DNA from 2 places in the Streptomyces sp. NPDC002817 genome. Region 1 is predicted to be linked to the other one. Evidence: riboswitches for the same ligand, from Rfam matches in the RefSeq annotation. Region 1 holds a riboswitch; the other holds the start of a gene.
The links. A riboswitch is a leader RNA that binds a small molecule or an ion and turns the genes downstream of it on or off. The one in region 1 is predicted to bind glycine.

Region 1 (9,986 bases):
CCGCTGTGGTCTACAAGACCGATGTGAAGGCCGCGGGTGGCAAGGTGGAGGGCGTGGACTTCCCCGAGTCGGCCGACGCCATCAACGACTACCCGATCGCCCTGCTCAAGGACGCCCCCAACTCCGCCGCGGCGAGGGCGTTCATCGAGCTGGTCCAGTCCGCCGAGGGCCAGAAGGTCCTGACCGCGGCCGGGTTCCTCAAGCCATGACATCCCTGGACAGGACCGTCGTCGCGGACACCCTCAAGGGCGGTCCGCGGCGCCGCCGCGCCCGGCAGCCGTTCAAGGGCGTACCGCTTCCCCTGCTCCTCCCGGCCCTGCTGGGCCTGGCGTTCCTGATCCTCCCCCTGGTCGCCCTGTTGGTCCGGGCCCCCTGGAGCACCCTCCCGGAACAGCTGACCAGCGCCGAGGTATGGCAGGCGCTACGTCTGTCCCTGGTGTGCGCCACGGCCGCGACCGCCCTCAGTCTCCTGATCGGCGTCCCCCTGGCCTGGCTCCTGGCCCGCACCGAGTTCCCCGGCCGCGGCCTGGTCCGCGCCCTGGTGACCCTTCCCCTGGTCCTCCCTCCGGTGGTGGGCGGCGTGGCCCTCCTGATGGCCCTGGGCCGCAACGGCATCGTGGGCCGCTGGCTGGACTCCTGGTTCGGCGTCACGCTCCCCTTCACCACGGCAGGCGTCATCGTCGCGGAGACCTTCGTGGCGATGCCGTTCCTGGTCATCAGCGTGGAGGGCACCCTGCGCGCGGCCGACCCCCGCTACGAGGAGGCGGCCACCACCCTGGGCGCCTCCCGCTTCACGGCCTTCCGCCGCGTGACCCTCCCCCTGATCGCCCCGGGTATCGCCGCCGGCGCCGTCCTCGCCTGGGCCCGAGCCCTGGGCGAGTTCGGCGCCACGATCACCTTCGCCGGCAACTTCCCCGGCCGCACCCAGACCATGCCCCTCGCGGTCTACCTGGCCCTCCAGAGCGACCCGGCAGCGGCGATCGCCCTGAGCCTGGTGCTCCTGGCGGTGTCGATCGCGGTACTGGCGGGCTTGCGGGACCGCTGGATGACGGCGTCATGACCAACACTCGTCCCGCCGCCGATGGCGCTCAGCCCTCACAGGGGCCACCCGCACCCGACAACGAAAGCGGCACGGGTGGTGCGGGTGAGAAAACAGATCCGGTCGAAGGCCGGATGCCCACAACACCCCCGCGCCCGACCAACGGCCTCCACGCCCACCTGGTCGTCGCCCACCCCGCCTTCCACCTCGACATCACCCTCACGGCTGCCCCCGGCGAGGTGGTAGCCCTCCTCGGCCCCAACGGCGCGGGCAAGACCACCGCCCTGCGCGCCCTCGCCGGCCTCACTCCTCTCACCGCCGGCCACCTCTGCCTCGACGGCACCGACCTGGACCGCACACCCCCCGAATCCCGCCCCGTCGGCGTCGTGTTCCAGGACTACCTCCTCTTCCCGCACCTCACAGCCCTGGACAACGTCGCGTTCGGCCCCCGCTGCCAGGGCGCGACAAAGGCGGAGGCCCGCCAGCAGGCAACGGAGTGGCTGACCCGCATGGGGCTCATCGACCACGCCACAGCCAAACCCCGCAGACTCTCCGGCGGCCAGGCCCAACGCGTCGCCCTGGCCCGCGCCCTGGCCACGCACCCGCGCCTGCTCCTCCTCGACGAACCCCTCGCCGCCCTGGACGCCCGCACCCGCCTGGAGGTCCGCTCCCAACTCCGCCGCCACCTGGCCGACTTCGAGGCCGTCGCCGTCCTGGTCACCCACGACCCCCTGGACGCGATGGTCCTGGCCGACCGCCTGGTCGTGATCGAGCACGGCCGGGTCGTCCAGCAGGGCACCCCGTCCGACATCGCCCGCCACCCCCGTACGGACTACATCGCCCGGCTCGTAGGCCTGAACCTCTACAAGGGCCGGTCAGAAGGCCACACGGTCCACCTGGAGGCCGGCCCCGACATCACCACCACCGAGGACCTCACGGGAGAGGCCTTCGTCGCGTTCCCGCCGTCCGCCGTGACCCTCTACCGCGACCGCCCCACCGGTTCCAGCGCCCGTAACCTCTGGCACTGCGAGGTGGCCGGCCTGGAGACCCACGGCGACCAGATCCGCGCCGACCTCACCGGCGAACTCCCCCTCGCCGCGGACCTCACCACGGTCGCCGCGGCCGAACTCGACCTGCACCCGGGTGCGGAGGTCTGGGCCACGGTGAAGGCGACGCAAACGCACGCATACCCGGCGTAAGCCATACACAGCTCTAAGTTGATGCCATGACTCTGAGCATCCGCAACCAACTCCCCGGCACCGTCACCGAGGTCACCCCCGGCGACGTGATGGCCACGGTCAAGGTCCGGCTCTCCGGCGGCCAGAACCTCACCGCCGCGATCACCAGGGAAGCGGCCGAGGACCTGGCCCTCACGGCGGGCTCCGCCGTACGCGCCCTCGTGAAGTCGACGGAGATCTCCCTGGCCACGGGCCCCGTCGAGGGCCTCTCGATCCGCAACCGGCTCCCCGGCACGGTCACCGGCATCACCACGGGCCCCGCCATGGCAGCCGTCAAGGTGACCGTCGACGGCACCGAACTGACCGCCGCCATCACCAAGGACGCCGCCGAGGACCTGGCCCTCGCCGCCGGCACCCCCGTCGTAGCTCTGATCAAGTCGACCGAGGTCTCCCTCGCGACCGAGTGAGCCAGGCGAACACAGCGACCACGGCGGACACGGCGGACACAAAAGATGGGCCCCGCCGAAAGCGGGGCCCATCCCAACAACCGGCTCAGTCCTCGTAGGCGTCCAGCGGCGGGCAGGAGCACACCAGATTCCGGTCACCGAAGGCCTGGTCGATCCGGCGCACCGGCGGCCAGTACTTGTCCGCGACCGACACCCCGGCCGGGAACACGGCCTCTTCGCGCGTGTACGCGTGCTCCCACTCCCCGCCGAGCGCCCGGGCGGTGTGCGGCGCGTTCCGCAGCGGGTTGTCCTCCGCGGGCCACTCGCCGGCGCCGACCTTCTCGATCTCCCCGCGGATCGCGATCATCGCGTCGCAGAACCGGTCGAGCTCGATCAGATCCTCGGACTCGGTCGGCTCGATCATCAGCGTCCCCGCCACCGGGAACGACATCGTCGGCGCGTGGAACCCGTAGTCGATGAGCCGCTTGGCGACGTCGTCGACGCTCACTCCGGTCGCCTTGGTCAGCGGCCGCAGATCGATGATGCACTCGTGCGCGACCAGCCCTCCAGGGCCGGTGTAGAGCACGGGGTAGTGCGGTTCGAGCCGCTTGGCGATGTAGTTGGCACCGAGGACGGCCACCTGCGTGGCGCGCTTGAGCCCTTCACCGCCCATGAGCCGGACGTACGTCCACGAGATCGGCAGGATCCCCGCGGACCCCCACGGCGCGGCCGAGATCGGCCCGACACCCGTCTCCGGCCCGGCGGCGGGCTGCAGCGGGTGGTTGGGCAGATACGGCGCCAGATGCGCACGCACACCGACCGGCCCGACACCCGGACCGCCACCGCCGTGCGGGATGCAGAAGGTCTTGTGCAGGTTGAGGTGCGAGACGTCCCCGCCGAAGTGGCCCGGCTTGGCAAGCCCCACCAGGGCGTTGAGGTTGGCACCGTCGACGTAGACCTGCCCGCCGGCCTCGTGCACCTGCGCACAGATGTCGGCGACATGCTCCTCGAACACACCGTGCGTCGACGGGTACGTGATCATCAGCACCGACAGCTCGTCGCGGTACTGCTCGATCTTCGCCCGCAGATCCTCGACGTCGATCTCGCCGTCCTCGGCGGTCTTCACGACGACGACCTTCATCCCGGCCATGACCGCGCTGGCGGCGTTGGTCCCATGGGCGGAGGACGGGATCAGACACACGGTCCGCTGCTCGTCCCCATTGGCCCGGTGGTACCCGCGTACGGCGAGCAGCCCGGCCAGCTCGCCCTGCGACCCGGCGTTGGGCTGCAGCGACACCTTGTCGTATCCGGTGACCTCGGCGAGCCGCTCCTCCAGCTCACGGATGAGCGTGAGATAGCCCTGCGCCTGCTCGGCGGGCGCGAAGGGGTGCAGCTGCCCGAACTCGGGCCAGGTGACCGGCTCCATCTCGGTGGTCGCGTTGAGCTTCATGGTGCAGGAGCCCAGCGGGATCATGCCGCGGTCGAGCGCGTAGTCCCGGTCGGCGAGCCTGCGCAGGTAGCGCAGCATCGCCGTCTCGGAGCGGTACTGGTGGAAGACCGGGTGCGCGAGGAACTCGTCGCTCCGCAGCAGCCCGGCCGGCACGGCGTCCTCGGTGGCGGCGTCGAGCGCCTCGACGTCACCCTCGACCCCGAACGCCGACCATACGGCGCTCAGCTGGGCCCGCGTGGTCGTCTCGTCGCAGGAGGCGGAGACCCGGTCGGCGTCCACGAGATGCAGGTTGACGCCGTTCTTGCGCGCGGCGGCGACGACCTCGGCGGCCCTGCCCGGCACCCGGGCGGTCACCGTGTCGAAGTAGGCGCCGTGCACGACCTCGACACCACCGGCGGTGAGCCCCGCGGCGAGGATGCCGGCGTAGCGGTGGGTCCGCCGCGCGATGCCCTTCAGCCCCTCGGGCCCGTGGTAGACGGCGTACATCCCGGCCATCACGGCGAGCAGCACCTGCGCGGTACAGATGTTGCTGGTCGCCTTCTCCCGGCGGATGTGCTGCTCACGGGTCTGCAGGGCCAGCCGGTACGCCTTGTGCCCGTCGGCGTCCACGGACACACCCACGAGCCGCCCGGGCAGGCTGCGCGCGAACTTCTCGCGCACCGCCATGTAGCCGGCGTGCGGCCCGCCGAAGCCCATCGGCACACCGAAGCGCTGTGTGGTTCCGACCGCGATGTCGGCCCCGAGCTCACCGGGCGACTTCAGCAGCGTCAGCGCGAGCAGATCCGCGGCGACGGTGACCAGCGCTCCGAGCTCGTGCGCCTGCTCGATCAGCGGCTTTATGTCCCGCACGACACCGGAGGCGCCGGGGTACTGGACGAGCACGCCGTTGATCTCACGACCGGCGACGTCGGCCGGAATGCCGTCGCCGAGGTCGGCGACCACGACCTCCACGCCGGCCGGCTCGGCACGGGTCTCGATCACGGCGATGGTCTGCGGAAGCGCGTCCGCGTCGACCAGGAACAGCCCCTTCTTGTTCTTGCCCATGCGCCGGGACAGCGACATGGCCTCGGCGGCCGCCGTGCCCTCGTCGAGCAGCGAGGCACCGGAGGTGGGGAGTCCGGTCAGTTCGGCGACCATGGTCTGGAAGTTGAGCAGAGCCTCGAGCCGTCCCTGGGAGATCTCGGGCTGGTACGGCGTGTAGGCGGTGTACCAGGCAGGGTTCTCCATGACGTTGCGCAGGATGACGGGCGGCGTGAAGGTCCCGTAGTACCCGAGTCCGATCATGGAGCCGAGAACCTGGTTCCGATCGGCGAGCGAGCGAAGCTCGGCAAGCACCTCTGCCTCGGTGCGAGCACCGGGCAGGTCGAGGTCATCGGCGTTCTTGATCACATCCGGCACCGCGGCGGCGGTGAGCTCGTCCAGCGAGCCATAGCCGACCTGCGCGAGCATCTTGGCCCGCGCCTCCTGGTCGGGCCCGATGTGGCGCTGCTCGAAGGGGATCCCCTGCTCGAGCTCTGTGAGCGGAGTGCGGTGGGCGGTCATTACGGAGGCCTCCTGGTCTGACACGACCTGCGAGGGGCACCACGGCACGGGTACCCGGACGGCCTCCCCCTCTGTCATCTCAACCTGAGAGCTTCACCGGGGCGCCCGAGGGCTCCCGGCTTTCACCGTCGGTGAGAGCGGAAGCCGTACTCCCGCCCTGCTTTCCAGAGTGGCCTCGTCCATGCGGTACGTGTGCCTGAGAGATTCCGGGGAGGATTTGCTCCTTCGGCGCCTCCGAACAGTGTCCGGAGGACTCTCCCGCACAGGGTCAGCAGCCGCTTGTCAGCCTAGCAGCGAGGCAGACGCGGATCCCTCGAGTGGCCGCCTCCCCCAATGTGCTCTTTCGTAGTGCTTACGGATGAGTTGCGAGTCGCGACCTAGTGGAGGGCCCGTGCAGACCGATATCGATCCTCGGAACCTGATCGGCCGCAAGGCCTTCGACCGCAACGGCACCAAGATCGGCACGATCGACGAGGTCTACCTCGACGACGCGACCGGCGTACCGGAATGGGCGGCCATACGCACCGGCCTCTTCAGCAGGGACGCATTCGTCCCCCTGGAACCCAGCGAACTCCTCGAGGGCGCCCTCCGAGTCCCCTTCGAACGAGCCCTGATCAAGGACGCCCCGGACTTCGGCGTAGGCCGCCACTTGTCCCCCGACCAGGAACTCCAGCTCTACCACCACTACGGCCTGGACGTGGCCCCACCGCCCCCCTTCCCGGACCACGACTTCGGCAAGCTGGCAGGCACGGAGGACGCGGAAGCCTGACGGAGCAGACACACAGACCTGCGGCCGCCGACGACGGTGCTCAGCCCCCACAGGGGCCACCCGCGCCCGACAACGAAACCGTCACGGGTGGTGCGGACGGGAATCCGAATCCGGCCGAAGACCGGACACCCCACACACCACCGGCACCAACGGCAACGGCTCAGCCACCGCCAACGCAGGATCCTCCACCGAAAACGTCCGCACCCGCCCCGGCGCGGAATCCGGCGTCTCGAACCTCACGGTCACCCTCCCCAGCCCACTCCCCTGCACCCACCCATGCCCGAACTCGTCATGCCGCACATCGTGCCCCGAGACCCACCGCCGCTCGACGGGAACCACCGGCGACTCCTCAGCCACCTCGACCCGCTGCTCCTCCTCCGCAAGCTCGGCACGCTCCCCCGCAGCCTGAGCGAACAGATCCTCCTGCGTGTAGTCGGCAAGCCCGCTCACCCCGACCCCCAGCAGCCGCACCCCACCCGTCGTGTCCACGGAGTCCAACAACCGCGCCGCGGCCTCCCGCACCACCGCCACGTCATCGGTCGGCCCCCGCAACGTCTCGGACCGGGTCAACGTGGAGAAGTCGTACCGCCGCACCTTCAGCACAATGGTCCGCCCCGACAGCCCGGCCCCCCGCAACCTCCGCACACACCGATCCGCCAGCCGCTGCACCTCCAGCCCGACCCGCATCCGGTCATGGATGTCCACGTCATACGTGTCCTCGACCGACACGGACTTGGTCTCCCGCTCGGCCACCACGGGCCGCTCGTCGTACGCCATCGCCATCGCGTACAGCCCGTGCCCATGGGCCTTCCCCAGCAGCCGTACGAGCTCGTCCTCCCCCGCCTCCGCGATCTCCTCGACCGTGTGGATCCCGGCCCGCCGCAGATGGTCACCCGTCGCCGGCCCCACCCCTGGCAGGATCCGCACCGACTTGGGCCCCAGCAGCGCCCGCTCGGTCCCCGGCTCGATCAGCACCAGCCCGTCCGGCTTGGCCTGCTCGGAGGCGATCTTCGCGAGCATCTTGGACGCCGCGAGCCCCACCGACCCCGTGAGCCCCGTGCCGGCCCGTATGTCGGCGCGCAGCTTCACCCCGGCCAGCCGCGCCGACTCCTCGTCCCAGGCCGCTCCCCCGGCCTCCAGATCCACGAACGCCTCGTCGAGGCTGAGCGGCTCCACAAGCGGCGACAGCGCCCGCAGCAGCCCCATCACCTGCTCACTGATCGACCGGTAGAACCCGAAGCGCGGCACAAGGTACGCGGCGTTCGGCACGAGCCGCCGTGCCTGGGCCATGGGCATCGCGGAGTGCACACCGAACACCCGGGCCTCGTACGACGCCGTGGCCACCACCCCACGCGGCCCGAGCCCGCCCACCACGACGGCCTTCCCTCGCAGGCTCGGCTTGGACGCCTGCTCCGCCGAGGCGAAGAAGGCATCCATGTCGAGATGCAGGATCGTGGGCGCGGTTCTCACATCTCCGATGCTGCCCTACGCCACTGACAATGCCCCGCCGCGAGCGTGGAGCGGCCCTCAGACCGCCCGGTTGCGCCGCCGCGCCAGCTCGTCCGCCGGGTTGTGTCCTACGAGGGTCTCCCCGGTGTCGATCCGCTCCCCGTGCAGCTGCGACAGCGCGCTCTCGACATCCCGCCACACGACGCCCACGGCAATGCCGAAGATCCCCTGACCGCCCTGGAGCAGCGCGTGGACCTCGTCCGGCGAGGTGCACTCGTAGACCGTGGCACCGTCGCTCATGAGCGTCATCCGCTCCAGGTCCCGGAACCCGCGCTCACGCAGGTGCAGCACGGCGGTGCGGATGTTCTGGAGCGACACCCCGGTGTCGAGGAACCGTTTGACGATCTTCAGGACGACGACGTCCCGGAAGCTGTACAGGCGCTGCGTCCCCGACCCGTGGGCGGGCCGCACGCTCGGCTCCACGAGCCCGGTGCGCGCCCAGTAGTCCAGTTGGCGGTAAGTGATGCCGGCGGCCGCACAGGCCGTCGGACCGCGGTAGCCGATCTCCTCGGACGCCATGGACGTCGCCCCTCCGCCGCTGCTCGGCACGACCGCCGGTCGCTGCGGAGCGTGATCGGCCGCGCTGCTGTGAAGCGGGTACGGGCCGCTCGCCCCCAGACTGCGTCCGGGAGCACCCCCAGCCGTACCGTCGCCGCTGCTTCTCACGCCGACCTCCGTCCTTGACCTGCCTTCTCGACGGTAGGCAGTCACCCGGGGTGCGTCAACGATCGCCACACTCGGCACGCCGAGTGATAATCACCCTAGGAGTGGTTTGCCGTACCCCACCGCGGGGAAAGGCTAGCCGAATGCGCTCGGGACGGGCCGCAGGACGCTCTCACTCGCCGCTGGCAAATGCCAGCATTTCAGTGGTCACCGGACACGGCCGCCCCGTCTTGGACCGCGAGTCCGGCCATGCCTCACTGGCTGCTGGTACCGAAGTCCTCGGGCGAGATCTGGTCGAGGAACTCGCGGAACTTCTCCACCTCGTCCTCCTGCTCGTCCGGGATGGCGATGCCCGCGTCGTCGAGCACACCGTCGCTGCCGTAGATCGGCGTCCCGGTACGCAGCGCCAGCGCTATGGCATCGGAGGGTCGGGCACTCACCTCGACTCCGCTGGCGAAGACCAGCTCCGCGTAGAAGACGCCCTCACGCAGATCCGTGATGCGTACTTCGGTGAGCTCCTGACCGACGGCTTCCAGCACGTCCTTGAACAGGTCGTGGGTCAGCGGTCGCGCGGGGGCCATGCCCTGCTGGGCGAAAGCGATCGCCGTCGCCTCCCCCGGCCCGATCCAGATCGGGAGGTAGCGGTCGCCTCCCACTTCACGCAGGAGCACGATCGGTTGGTTGGAGGGCATTTCGACCCGGACACCTACGACATCGAGCTCGTTCACACAGCAACCCTAGGCCGTGCCCGGGACGTTTGGGTAGTCGGGCAGGAAACGGGGGACGGATCCGGCGTACGAGGCCTCAGGGCAGCCGCACACCGAGGGCGGTCTGCACCAGCGCCGCATGCAGCTTCACCGTGAGCCCCGCCAGTTCCTTCGCACGGGCTTCCGCGTGCGCCCGCGTCTGCGGATTGCGGTGCCGCCTCAACGGGGCCACCACCTGGTCCACCAGGCCGGCCTCCCGGTCGGCTGCGGCCTTCATCACCCGCAGATGCCTCGGCTCGATCCCGAACCGCCCCAGCTCGACGACGAGCGCCGCCACGGTGACCGTCTCGGCGTCGTACGCCCCGTCCGGCAGCGCGGCGATCAGCCCGTACGACTCCCACTCCTCGAGCTCCCGCTCGCCGATCTCGGCAGCGACGAGCAGCTCGGCCCGCCCGATCCGTACGGCGGTGGGTGCCTCGAAGGGGTCGGGCAGCGCCTCACCGTCGCGCTGACGCCCCACGACGGGCAGTGCGACGGCCTCGCCCCGCCCCATCGCGTCCAGGTGCTCGCGGATCACCTTGAGCGGCAGATAGTGATCCCGCTGCATCCTCAGCACGTGTCCGAGGCGCTCGACGTCCTCCGGGCTGAACTTGCGATACCCCGAGGGGGTCCGCTGCGGCTCG
Region 2 (9,986 bases), on a different contig from region 1:
GTCTCGGGCGAGAACTGGAAGCGGACTCCGGGCGCTGCCCGCCGGACCATGTGTGCGGCCGCCTCCTTCACCGTCCGCCACACCTCGTCCCGGTCCCGGCCCAGGACGACGTCCCGCCACACCGGCGAGGTCGCGATGTACAGGTGGACGACGGCACGGGGGAGTCCTTCGATCGAGTCGAAGGTCCGGTCGATCAGATCGCGCCGGGCGGGGGTGAAGACGACGGGGGTGACGTCGTCCGGTACGGCGCCGTCGGCCACCAGATGCCGTACGAAGTCGAAGTCGGTACGGCTCGCGGACGGATAGCCGACCTCGATCTCCTTGAAGCCCATGGAGACCAGCAGGTCGAAGAAGCGGCGCTTGCGCGGGGTGTCCATCGGCTCGGCCAGTGCCTGGTTGCCGTCGCGCAGGTCGACGGGGACCCAGAGCGGGGCGCGTTCGATACGGGCGCAGGGCCAGCCGCGGTCGGTGACGGGGACGTCGACGCGCTGGTCGTAGGGGCGGTAGCGGTGGAAGGGCATGGCACTGGTCCGCTGCGGATTCCAGATGGGGGTCATCGTCTGCTGCTGCCTTCGTCGGCTCGGTCGGACGGTGACCGGCAGCACGGCGACCCGCGGCGGGGTGCCGGTCGCGTCAGGCCCCGCCGCGGCAGCCGAGAAGAAGACCGCGGAACGTCATAGGGGCTACGCTAACCACTCCTCAGCTCCTCAGACAAGTGAAAATGACTGAGGTACGGAAAACTCCTCAGACAAGTTGGTGAACGGTCGATGTCGCTAGGTCCCCTCCGCCCCAGCCCCTTGGTGGAACAGGCCGCCGAGCGTCTGCGCGAGCAGATCGCCGCCGGTCACTGGGCGGTCGGCAGCAAGCTGCCCGGCGAGACGACGCTCGCCAGGGAACTCGGCGTGGGCCGCTCGACGGTCCGCGAGGCGCTCCGCGCGCTGGCCGGCGCGGGTCTCGTGCAGCCCCGCCAGGGCGCCGGCGTCTTCGTTCTCGCGACCGAGCCGACGCAGGACTGGCCCGCCCGGCTGCGGCGCGCCGCGGTCATCGACGTCTACGAGGTCCGCATGGCGGTCGAGGTCCACGCGGCCCGCCTCGCCGCGCGTCGGTGTACGCCCGAGGACGTGGCGGCGATGGAGGCGGCGCTGGAGGGGCGCCGGGAGGCTTCGGGCGCGGACGACACGGCGTTCGTCGACGCGGACATCGCCTTCCACGCGGCCGTGGTGGCGGCCGCGCACAACCCCGTGCTCGACGACCTGTTCGCGGAGTTCACACCGGTCCTGCGGCAGGGCCTCATCGACCTTCTGTCCCTGACCGGCCTGCGCACGCACGACCCCAACACGGCGGACGAGGCGCACGAGGCGATGGTGCGGGCCATCGCGGACGGGGACGCGGAGGCGGCGACCGAGGTGGTGCGCGAGGAGTTGGAGGATCCCTTCGCGGGCCAGGACGAGGCTAGGACGCCTTCCTCCGGTACTGCCCCGGCGCCACCCCGTACTCCCTCTTGAAAGCCTTGGCGAAGGCGAACTCCGAGGTGTAGCCGGTGCGTTGGGCGACCAGGCGCAGGGGAAGGTCGTCCTCGCGGAGCAGCCGGCCGGCGGTCGTCCTGCGCCACCACGTCAGATACGTCAGCGGCGGGCGCCCCACGAGCGCGGTGAACCGTCGGGAGAAGGCCGCGCGGGACAGGCCGCCGTGGGCGCCGAGTTCCTCCACCGTCCGGGGGCGGTCCGGGGCGGCGGAGGTGATCGTCTCCGGGGGCGACGCCGAGACGGTGGCCAAGGAGGTCGGACGGCTCACCGGCGGCCGGGGCGCCGAGGTGATCTTCGACGCGATCGGCGGTCCCGGGTTCCGCCCGCTCGCCGAAGCGCTCGCGGAGGGCGGCACGGTCCTGGTCTACGGCTGGCTGGACCGCCGTCCCGCCGAGATCCCCTGGAGCTGGCCGTTCACGATCCACACGTACGCCAACACGGCCCTCACCGCGACACCGGGAGGCCGCCGCCGCTCCACGGCGTTCCTGAACGCGGGGCTGGCGGACGGGGGGTTCCGGCCGGTGGTGGCCGAGGTCTTCGACGGGCTGGACCGTATCCAGGACGCCCATCGGCTGATGGAGTCGAACCGGCACACGGGGAAGATCGTCGTACGGATCTGAGGCCGCCCGGAATACCCCCCGGCTCTCCCGGGTTGCCCTGCTCAGAAGCATGCACATGCATCGACCTTGAGAGGGCTCTCATGAAGATCGGCATCATCGGCGCGGGACAGATCGGCGGCAACCTGACCCGGAGGCTCACCGCTCTCGGTCACGAGGTGTCCGTCGCGAACTCCCGCGGCCCGCACACGCTCGCCGACCTGGCCAAGGAGACAGGTGCGACGCCCGTCCCGGTCGAGGAGGCGGCGCGCGGCGCGGAGGTGGTCGTCGTCACGATCCCGCTGAAAGCGATCCCCGACCTGCCTTCGGGCCTCTTCGCCGAGGCGGCGGACGGCGTCGCGGTCATCGACACCGGCAACTACTACCCCCGGCAGCGCGACGGCCGGATCGCCGCGATCGAGGACGAGGGCCTCACGGAGAGCCGCTGGACGGAACAGCACCTCGGCCATCCCTTGATCAAGGCCTTCAACGGCACCTACGCCCAGGACATCCTGGACCGCCACCGCCCGGCCGGCACCGCCGACCGCCAGGCACTCCCGGTCGCCGGCGACGACGCGGCGGCCAAGTCGAAGGTCCGCGCCCTGATCGACGAACTCGGCTTCGACACGGTCGACTCGGGCGGCCTCGACGAGTCCTGGCGCCAGCAGCCGGACACGCCGGTGTACGGACTGCGGGACGGCGTCGAGGCGGTCACGAAGGCGCTGGCGGAGGCGAGCCCGGAGCGCCCGGCGGACTTCCGCGGCTGAGCGCTCCGCTGGACCAGCCGCGATGTGCGGTCGCTCGTCAGTGACGCCGTCGTGGCTGGTCGCGGGGTTCCCGGCCGACGTCAGACGATCTCCAGCGGCACATGCGGCCCGTCGGGAAGCTCGACCTTGATGGCATCCCCGGGCCGCACGACGCCGCCTTCGAGAACGACGCTCATGATCCCGGACTTGAACCGCACCACGCCGCTCTCGTCCCGCCCGACGACCTGCTTCATGAGCCCCTTCCGGAAGTTGTCGATCTGCGCACAGGGATTCCGCAGCCCCGTCACCTCGACAACGGCCTGCGCCCCAAGATGCAGCCGAGCCCCGACCGGCAGCCCGAGCAGATCGATCCCCCGAGTGGTGACGTTCTCCCCGAGCTCCCCGGCGGCGACGTCGAACCCGGCCTCACGCACCTCCGCGAACAACTCCTCATGGATGAGGTGCACCTGCCGCAGATTCGGCTGCGAAGCATCCTTCTCCATCCGAAACCGATGCTTCACCGTCTCCCCGGCATGCACATCCCCCTCCACCCCGAGCCCGGCGAGCAGCGTGATGCTCTCCCGGTTCGGCTTGGTGAACGAGTACGTCCCATTGCTGCTCACCGCAGCGACTGTCCCACCCATGCCGAGCAGCATAAACGGGGTCAGGCGTTGGCCGCCCACGCCCGCAGATCGGCCTTGCTCGCGAAGTCCGCGACGTTCTTGTCCACCGGATCGTCGGTGTACTGGTGGAAGAGCCACTTCGCCTTGATGCGGGGCTTCCCCGCGGTCACGTAGTCGGCGATCCAGAGGGCGTCGCCGGCATAGGAAGTCTTGTCGATGTTCAGCCAAAAATTGCGGTTGCAGTAGAGGGCGACCCTGTTGTTCGGCCGCAGCTCCTTCAGCTTCCGTATGAACCGGTCCTTCTCCGCGTTGGTCGCATGCGTTCCGTCGCCGGTCGTCTCCCAGTCCACCGCGAGGATGTCGCCCGCCCGCTCCGGTGCCTTGCTCACGAAGTACTCCGCCTGGGCCGTGAGATTGCCGGGCCAGAGGAAGTGGTAGTGGCCGACGATCAGGCCGGCGTCGCGGGCCGTCTTCGTCTGGGCCGCCAGTTTGGGGTTGGTGTACGTGCGGCCCTCCGTCGCCTTGATGAAGACGAAGGAGATGCCGTCCGTGTCGTAGGAGGAGGACTGGTACGAGCTGACGTCGATGCCGCGCAGCATGGGGGACTCCTCGAAATGCCGTAGGGGGACAGGAGTTGGAGTACCCCATACCTTAGGCACCATGGGCGTCGGCTTCTGCTGAGAGGAACGCCGCCCTCCGCCAGGCGAAGGGGAGTTCAGCACTCGATGATGTTGACCGCCAACCCGCCCCGCGCGGTCTCCTTGTACTTCACCGACATGTCCGCCCCGGTCTCCTTCATGGTCTTGATGACCTTGTCCAGGGACACCTTGTGCGAGCCGTCCCCGCGCATCGCCATCCGGGCCGCGGTGACCGCCTTGACCGCGGCCATGCCGTTGCGCTCGATGCAGGGGATCTGGACCAGGCCACCCACCGGGTCGCAGGTCAGCCCCAGGTTGTGCTCCATGCCGATCTCCGCGGCGTTCTCGACCTGTTCCGGGGAGCCGCCGAGGACCTCCGCGAGCGCGCCCGCGGCCATCGAGCAGGCGGAGCCGACCTCGCCCTGGCAGCCGACCTCGGCGCCGGAGATGGAGGCGTTCTCCTTGAAGAGCATGCCGATCGCGCCCGCGGCGAGCAGGAACCGCACGACCCCGTCCTCGTCGGCGCCCGGCACGAAGTTGAGGTAGTAGTGGAGGACGGCCGGGATGATGCCGGCAGCGCCGTTCGTCGGGGCCGTGACGACCCGGCCGCCCGCCGCGTTCTCCTCGTTCACCGCCATCGCGTAGAGCGTGATCCACTCCATCGCGTGCGCCAGCGGATCACCCTCCGCCCGGAGTTGACGGGCCGTCACCGCCGCCCGGCGTTTGACGCGCAGTCCGCCCGGCAGGATGCCCTCGCGGGACATGCCGCGCGAGACGCACGCCTGCATGGCGCGCCAGATCTCCAGCAGGCCGGCCCGGATCTCGTCCTCGGTGCGCCAGGAGCGTTCGTTCTCCAGCATCAGCGCGGAGATCGACAGACCCGTCTCCTTCGTCAGGCGCAGCAGCTCGTCGCCCGTGCGGAAGGGGTACTTCAGGACCGTGTCGTCCAGCTTGATGCGGTCCTCGCCGACTGCGTCCTCGTCGACGACGAAGCCGCCGCCCACCGAGTAGTACGTCTTGGACAGCAACTCCGTACCGGCAGCGTCGTACGCCCAGATCGTCATGCCGTTCGCGTGGTACGGGAGCGCCTTGCGGCGGTGCAGGACCAGGTCGTCGTCGAAGGAGAACGGGATCTCGACCTCGCCCAGCAGCCTCAGCAGACCGGACTGCTTGATCTGCTCCACCCGCTCGTCCGCGCCCTCCACGTCGACCGTGCGGGGAGACGCCCCCTCGAGGCCCAGCAGTACCGCCTTCGGGGTGCCGTGGCCGTGGCCGGTCGCGCCGAGGGAGCCGTAGAGCTCGCAGCGCACGGAGGCGGTGGCGGACAGCAGCCCCTCGTTGCGCAGACGGCGGACGAACATACGGGCCGCACGCATCGGGCCGACCGTGTGGGAGCTCGACGGGCCGATGCCGATCGAGAACAGGTCGAAGACCGAGATGGCCACGGGAACTCCTAGAGAAAGGGCGGGGGCACACGTCGTCGGGTGCCCCCGCCGGGGAACTACTTGTTGAGACCGGGGTACAGCGGGTGCTTGTCGGCCAGGGCCTTGACCCGGGCCTTCAGGTCTTCCACGTCGTACGACTGCTTGAGCGCCTCGGCGATGACGTCCGCGACCTCGGTGAAGTCCTCGGCCGTGAAGCCACGGGTGGCCAGGGCGGGCGTACCGATCCGCAGACCCGATGTCACCATCGGCGGGCGCGGGTCGTTGGGGACGGCGTTGCGGTTGACCGTGATGCCGACCTCGTGGAGACGGTCCTCGGCCTGCTGGCCGTCCAGCTCGGACTCGCGCAGGTCGACGAGGATCAGGTGCACGTCGGTGCCACCGGAGAGCACGTTCACCCCGGCCTCGCGGGCGTCCGCGGCTGTCAGGCGCTCGGCGAGGATCCGCGCACCCTCCACCGTACGCCGCTGGCGCTCCTTGAACTCCTCCGAAGCCGCGACCTTGAAGGAGACCGCCTTCGCGGCGATCACATGCTCCAGCGGACCGCCCTGGAAGCCCGGGAAGACCGAGGAGTTCAGCTTCTTCGCGAACTCCTTCTTCGCCAGGATGATGCCGCCGCGCGGGCCGCCCAGCGTCTTGTGGGTGGTGGAGGTGACGACGTCGGCGTACTCGACCGGGTTCGGGTGCAGCCCGGCGGCGACCAGACCGGCGAAGTGCGCCATGTCGACCCACAGATACGCCTCGACCTCGTCGGCGATCCGGCGGAACTCCGCGAAGTCCAGCTGGCGCGGGTACGCCGACCAGCCCGCGATGATCACCTTCGGGCGGTGCTCCTTGGCGAGCCGCTCGACCTCGGCCATGTCGACCAGACCGGCCTCGTCCACGTGGTACGCGACCACGTTGAACTGCTTGCCGGAGAAGTTCAGCCGCATCCCGTGGGTCAGGTGGCCGCCGTGGGCCAGGTCCAGACCGAGGATGGTGTCGCCGGGCTGGGCCAGCGCGAAGAGCGCGGCCTGGTTGGCGGAGGCGCCGGAGTGGGGCTGGACGTTGGCGTACTCGGCGCCGAACAGCTCCTTGATCCGGTCGATGGCGATCTGCTCGGCGACGTCGACGTGCTCGCAGCCGCCGTAGTAGCGGCGGCCCGGGTAGCCCTCGGCGTACTTGTTGGTGAGGACCGAGCCCTGGGCCTCCATGACCGCGACGGGCGCGAAGTTCTCGGAGGCGATCATCTCGAGCGTGGACTGCTGGCGGTTCAGCTCGGCGTCGACCGCGGCGGCGACGTCCGGGTCCAGCTCGTGCAGGGTCTGGTTAAGAAGCGACTTCTCGGACATGTGGTGCTACGACCTCTCAGCCGGCGGAAAAGGCGGTGTACTCGTCGGCGGAGAGCAGGTCGGCCGGCTCGTCCGCGATGCGTACCTTGAACAGCCAGCCGCCCTCGAAGGGGGCGGAGTTCACCAGCGACGGGTCGTTGACGACGTCCTCGTTGACCCCGGTGACCTCACCGGAGACCGGGGAGTACAGGTCGGAGACCGACTTGGTCGACTCCAGCTCGCCACAGGTCTCGCCCGCGGTCACCGTGTCACCGACCTCCGGGAGCTGCACGAAGACGACATCGCCGAGTGCGTTGGCCGCGTGCTCCGTGATGCCTACCGTCGAGACGCCGTCCTCGGCGCCCGACAGCCACTCGTGCTCCTTGCTGTAGCGCAGCTGCTGGGGGTTGCTCATGGCCTGAATTCTCCTGTACGCGGGGGAGTGCTGGTGGATGGGGGACTGCTGGGAACGTGCGTGAGCAGCGGAAATGTGCGCAGGGTCACGCGCGGGCGCGCGACCTCGCGTCCAGTGTCTACTTCTGGCGCTTGTAGAACGGCAGAGCCACGACCTCGTAGGGCTCGTGGCTGCCCCGGATGTCCACACCGATTCCGGTGGTGCCCGGCGCGGCGTGCGCGGCGTCGACGTAGGCCATCGCGATCGGCTTGCCCAGCGTGGGCGAGGGGGCGCCGGAGGTGACCTCGCCGATCACCTGGCCGTCGGCGACCACGGCGTACCCGGCGCGGGGGACACGGCGGCCCTCGGCGATCAGGCCGACGAGGACGCGCGGAGGGCTGTCCTGAGCCCGGGCGGCGGCCTCGGTGAGCGCCTCGCGCCCGACGAAGTCGCCCTCCTTCTCGAACTTCACCACGCGCCCGAGGCCCGCGTCGAAGGGGGTCAGCTCGGTCGACAGCTCATGCCCGTACAGCGGCATGCCCGCCTCCAGGCGCAGCGTGTCCCGGCAGGACAGACCGCAGGGGACCAGACCGGCGCCCTCGCCCGCCTTGGTCAGGGCCTGCCACAGCTCGACCGCGTGCTCGGGCTTCACGAACAGCTCGAAGCCGTCCTCGCCCGTGTAGCCGGTGCGTGCGATCAGTGCGGGGACGCCGGCGACCGTGCCGGGCAGCCCGGCGTAGTACTTCAGTCCGTCGAGGTCGGCGTCGGTGAGCGAGGCGAGGATGCCCGGCGACTCCGGGCCCTGGACGGCGAGCAGCGCGTACGCGTCCCGGTCGTCCCGCACCTCGGCGTCGAAGCCGGCCGCACGCTCCACGAGCGCGTCCAGGACGACCTGGGCGTTGGAGGCGTTCGCGACGACCATGTACTCGGTCTCTTGGAGCCGGTAGACGATCAGGTCGTCGAGGATGCCGCCGTCCTCGCGGCAGATCATGGTGTAGCGGGCGCGGCCCACGCCGACGGAGGCGATGTTGCCGACCAGGGCGTGGTTCAGGAGAGCGGCCGCCTGCGGTCCGCTCACCGTGATCTCGCCCATGTGCGAGAGGTCGAAGAGTCCGGCCTTCGTGCGCACGGCGTTGTGCTCGTCGCGCTCGGAGCCGTAGCGCAGGGGCATGTCCCAGCCGGCGAAGTCGGTCATCGTCGCGCCGAGCGAGCGATGCAGGGCATCGAGCGCGGTAAGGCGGGGTTCATTGCTCATCGGACGGTTGTCTCCCAAGGCATGACGGGCGAGGTCGTTCCTCCCCATCTGTCATCGGAACCTGAGAGGTTCGCCATGACCGCAGGGGACATGACTTGCACCTTGGGTGGAGCCGCCGGTGGGCGGCTCGCTTTTCAGATGTGCCTCGCCCGCGCGGTAACGGGGCCTGAGAGATTCAAGGGAGGGACTTGCTCCTTCGGCGCCCGGGCACTCGTACGAGAACGTACGGCCCGGAACTCTCCCGCGCGGATTCAAACGGCCGGTATGCAGTTGGCGCGGACATCATTGCACGCATCCGTCCGGCGGGGCAGGGGTGGCTCCCACAGGGGTCGCGCAGCCTCCACCGTCACTCGCCGCACGCTGTAGCAGGCCTGTTGCGAGAAACGGACGGAAACAGGAGGCGCCGCGGATTACCTTCTCTTTACACTCGACGGGGAGGGGAACTCGTGACCCGCCCCAGGGGAGGACGATCACGGTGAACAGGACCACTGCGTACGCCACGACCTCGGCCGTCGCGCTGCCCGCACAGCCGGCCGCTCCGGCCCGCGAGACGTGCGCGGCGCAACCGGTCGTCCGGGACCTGCGCGACCGCGCCGGCCACAGCCCGCACGCCCTGCTCTTCGCCCCGGACGACCTGGTCGTGATCACCGGCCTGCCCGGCAGCGGCAAGTCCACCCTGATGCGCCGGGCGGTCAAGGGCGTACGGATCGACTCCCAGGACACCCGCGACCGCTGGGACGACCGGGCGCCGCGCTTCCTGCCGTACGCGATCTACCGCCCCCTCGTCCGCGTCGCCCACTACTTCGGTCTGTTCCGTGCCCTGCGCTCCGGCAAGGGCGTCGTCGTGCATGACTGCGGCACCCAGTCCTGGGTGCGCGGCTGGCTGGCCCGCGAGGCCCGCCGCCGTGGCGGCACCCTGCATCTGCTGCTGCTCGACGTCGCCCCGGACACCGCGCTGGCCGGCCAGCGCGAGCGCGGCCGCGGCGTCTCGAAGTACGCCTTCCTGCGGCACCGCACGGCGGCCGCCCGGCTGATCCGTTCCGTGGCCAAGGGCGATCTGCCGCAGGGCGTCGGCTCGGCGGTGCTGCTCGACCGGGACGCGGCGGACACCCTGCGCCGGGTCGGTTTCACGGGCTGACCTCAGCCGCCGCCGTACCCGCTAGCCTTTTCAGCCACAGACAAGCCACAAGCGGCAGCACTCGGCAGGCGGACGGACAGATGGCATTCCCGGCACAGGCGCACCCCCATCCGCACGGCGGCGGATGGCCCGGCAACGAGCTGGAGGAGGTGCTCTCGGCCTCCCTCGGGATGCCCGCGGCCGGCGGCCGGATCATCGAGGTCCTGGGCCGGAGCTTCGTCTGGATCCCGCTGCCGAACGGCGGCGGCCCGCGCAGCGGCCCTCTCGACCTGCCCAGCATGGAGATCGAGGGCCAGGCGTACGTCCCGGTCTTCAGCT

Region 2: it holds a riboswitch for glycine, as region 1 does, so the genes downstream of both, gcvT (glycine cleavage system aminomethyltransferase GcvT) here and gcvP (aminomethyl-transferring glycine dehydrogenase) in region 1, are expected to answer to the same signal.

What each region holds. Positions count from the first base shown of each region.
Region 1 covers NZ_JBSFUY010000006.1:6,758-16,743, reverse strand. Annotated here, with positions in the region: gene modA (molybdate ABC transporter substrate-binding protein) at 1-209, shown strand, start outside; gene ACWD3I_RS13495 (ABC transporter permease) at 206-1,060, shown strand; gene ACWD3I_RS13490 (ABC transporter ATP-binding protein) at 1,174-2,238, shown strand; gene ACWD3I_RS13485 (TOBE domain-containing protein) at 2,265-2,684, shown strand; gene gcvP (aminomethyl-transferring glycine dehydrogenase) at 2,770-5,655, opposite strand; glycine riboswitch at 5,830-5,926, opposite strand; gene ACWD3I_RS13475 (PRC-barrel domain-containing protein) at 6,047-6,424, shown strand; gene ACWD3I_RS13470 (DNA polymerase IV) at 6,506-7,894, opposite strand; gene ACWD3I_RS13465 (MerR family transcriptional regulator) at 7,952-8,599, opposite strand; gene ACWD3I_RS13460 (bifunctional nuclease family protein) at 8,851-9,324, opposite strand; gene ftsR (transcriptional regulator FtsR) at 9,401-9,986, opposite strand, start outside.
Region 2 covers NZ_JBSFUY010000026.1:38,657-48,642, forward strand. Annotated here, with positions in the region: gene ACWD3I_RS35380 (2-isopropylmalate synthase) at 1-557, opposite strand, end outside; gene ACWD3I_RS35385 (FadR/GntR family transcriptional regulator) at 768-1,505, shown strand; partial or broken gene ACWD3I_RS35390 (helix-turn-helix transcriptional regulator) at 1,453-1,728, opposite strand; gene ACWD3I_RS35395 (zinc-binding dehydrogenase) at 1,769-2,146, shown strand; gene ACWD3I_RS35400 (NADPH-dependent F420 reductase) at 2,206-2,889, shown strand; gene ACWD3I_RS35405 (MOSC domain-containing protein) at 2,970-3,512, opposite strand; gene ACWD3I_RS35410 (glycoside hydrolase family 25 protein) at 3,533-4,090, opposite strand; gene ACWD3I_RS35415 (L-serine ammonia-lyase) at 4,207-5,574, opposite strand; gene glyA (serine hydroxymethyltransferase) at 5,631-6,902, opposite strand; gene gcvH (glycine cleavage system protein GcvH) at 6,919-7,296, opposite strand; gene gcvT (glycine cleavage system aminomethyltransferase GcvT) at 7,415-8,530, opposite strand; glycine riboswitch at 8,569-8,674, opposite strand; glycine riboswitch at 8,675-8,784, opposite strand; gene ACWD3I_RS35435 (AAA family ATPase) at 9,006-9,668, shown strand; gene ACWD3I_RS35440 (enhanced serine sensitivity protein SseB) at 9,749-9,986, shown strand, end outside.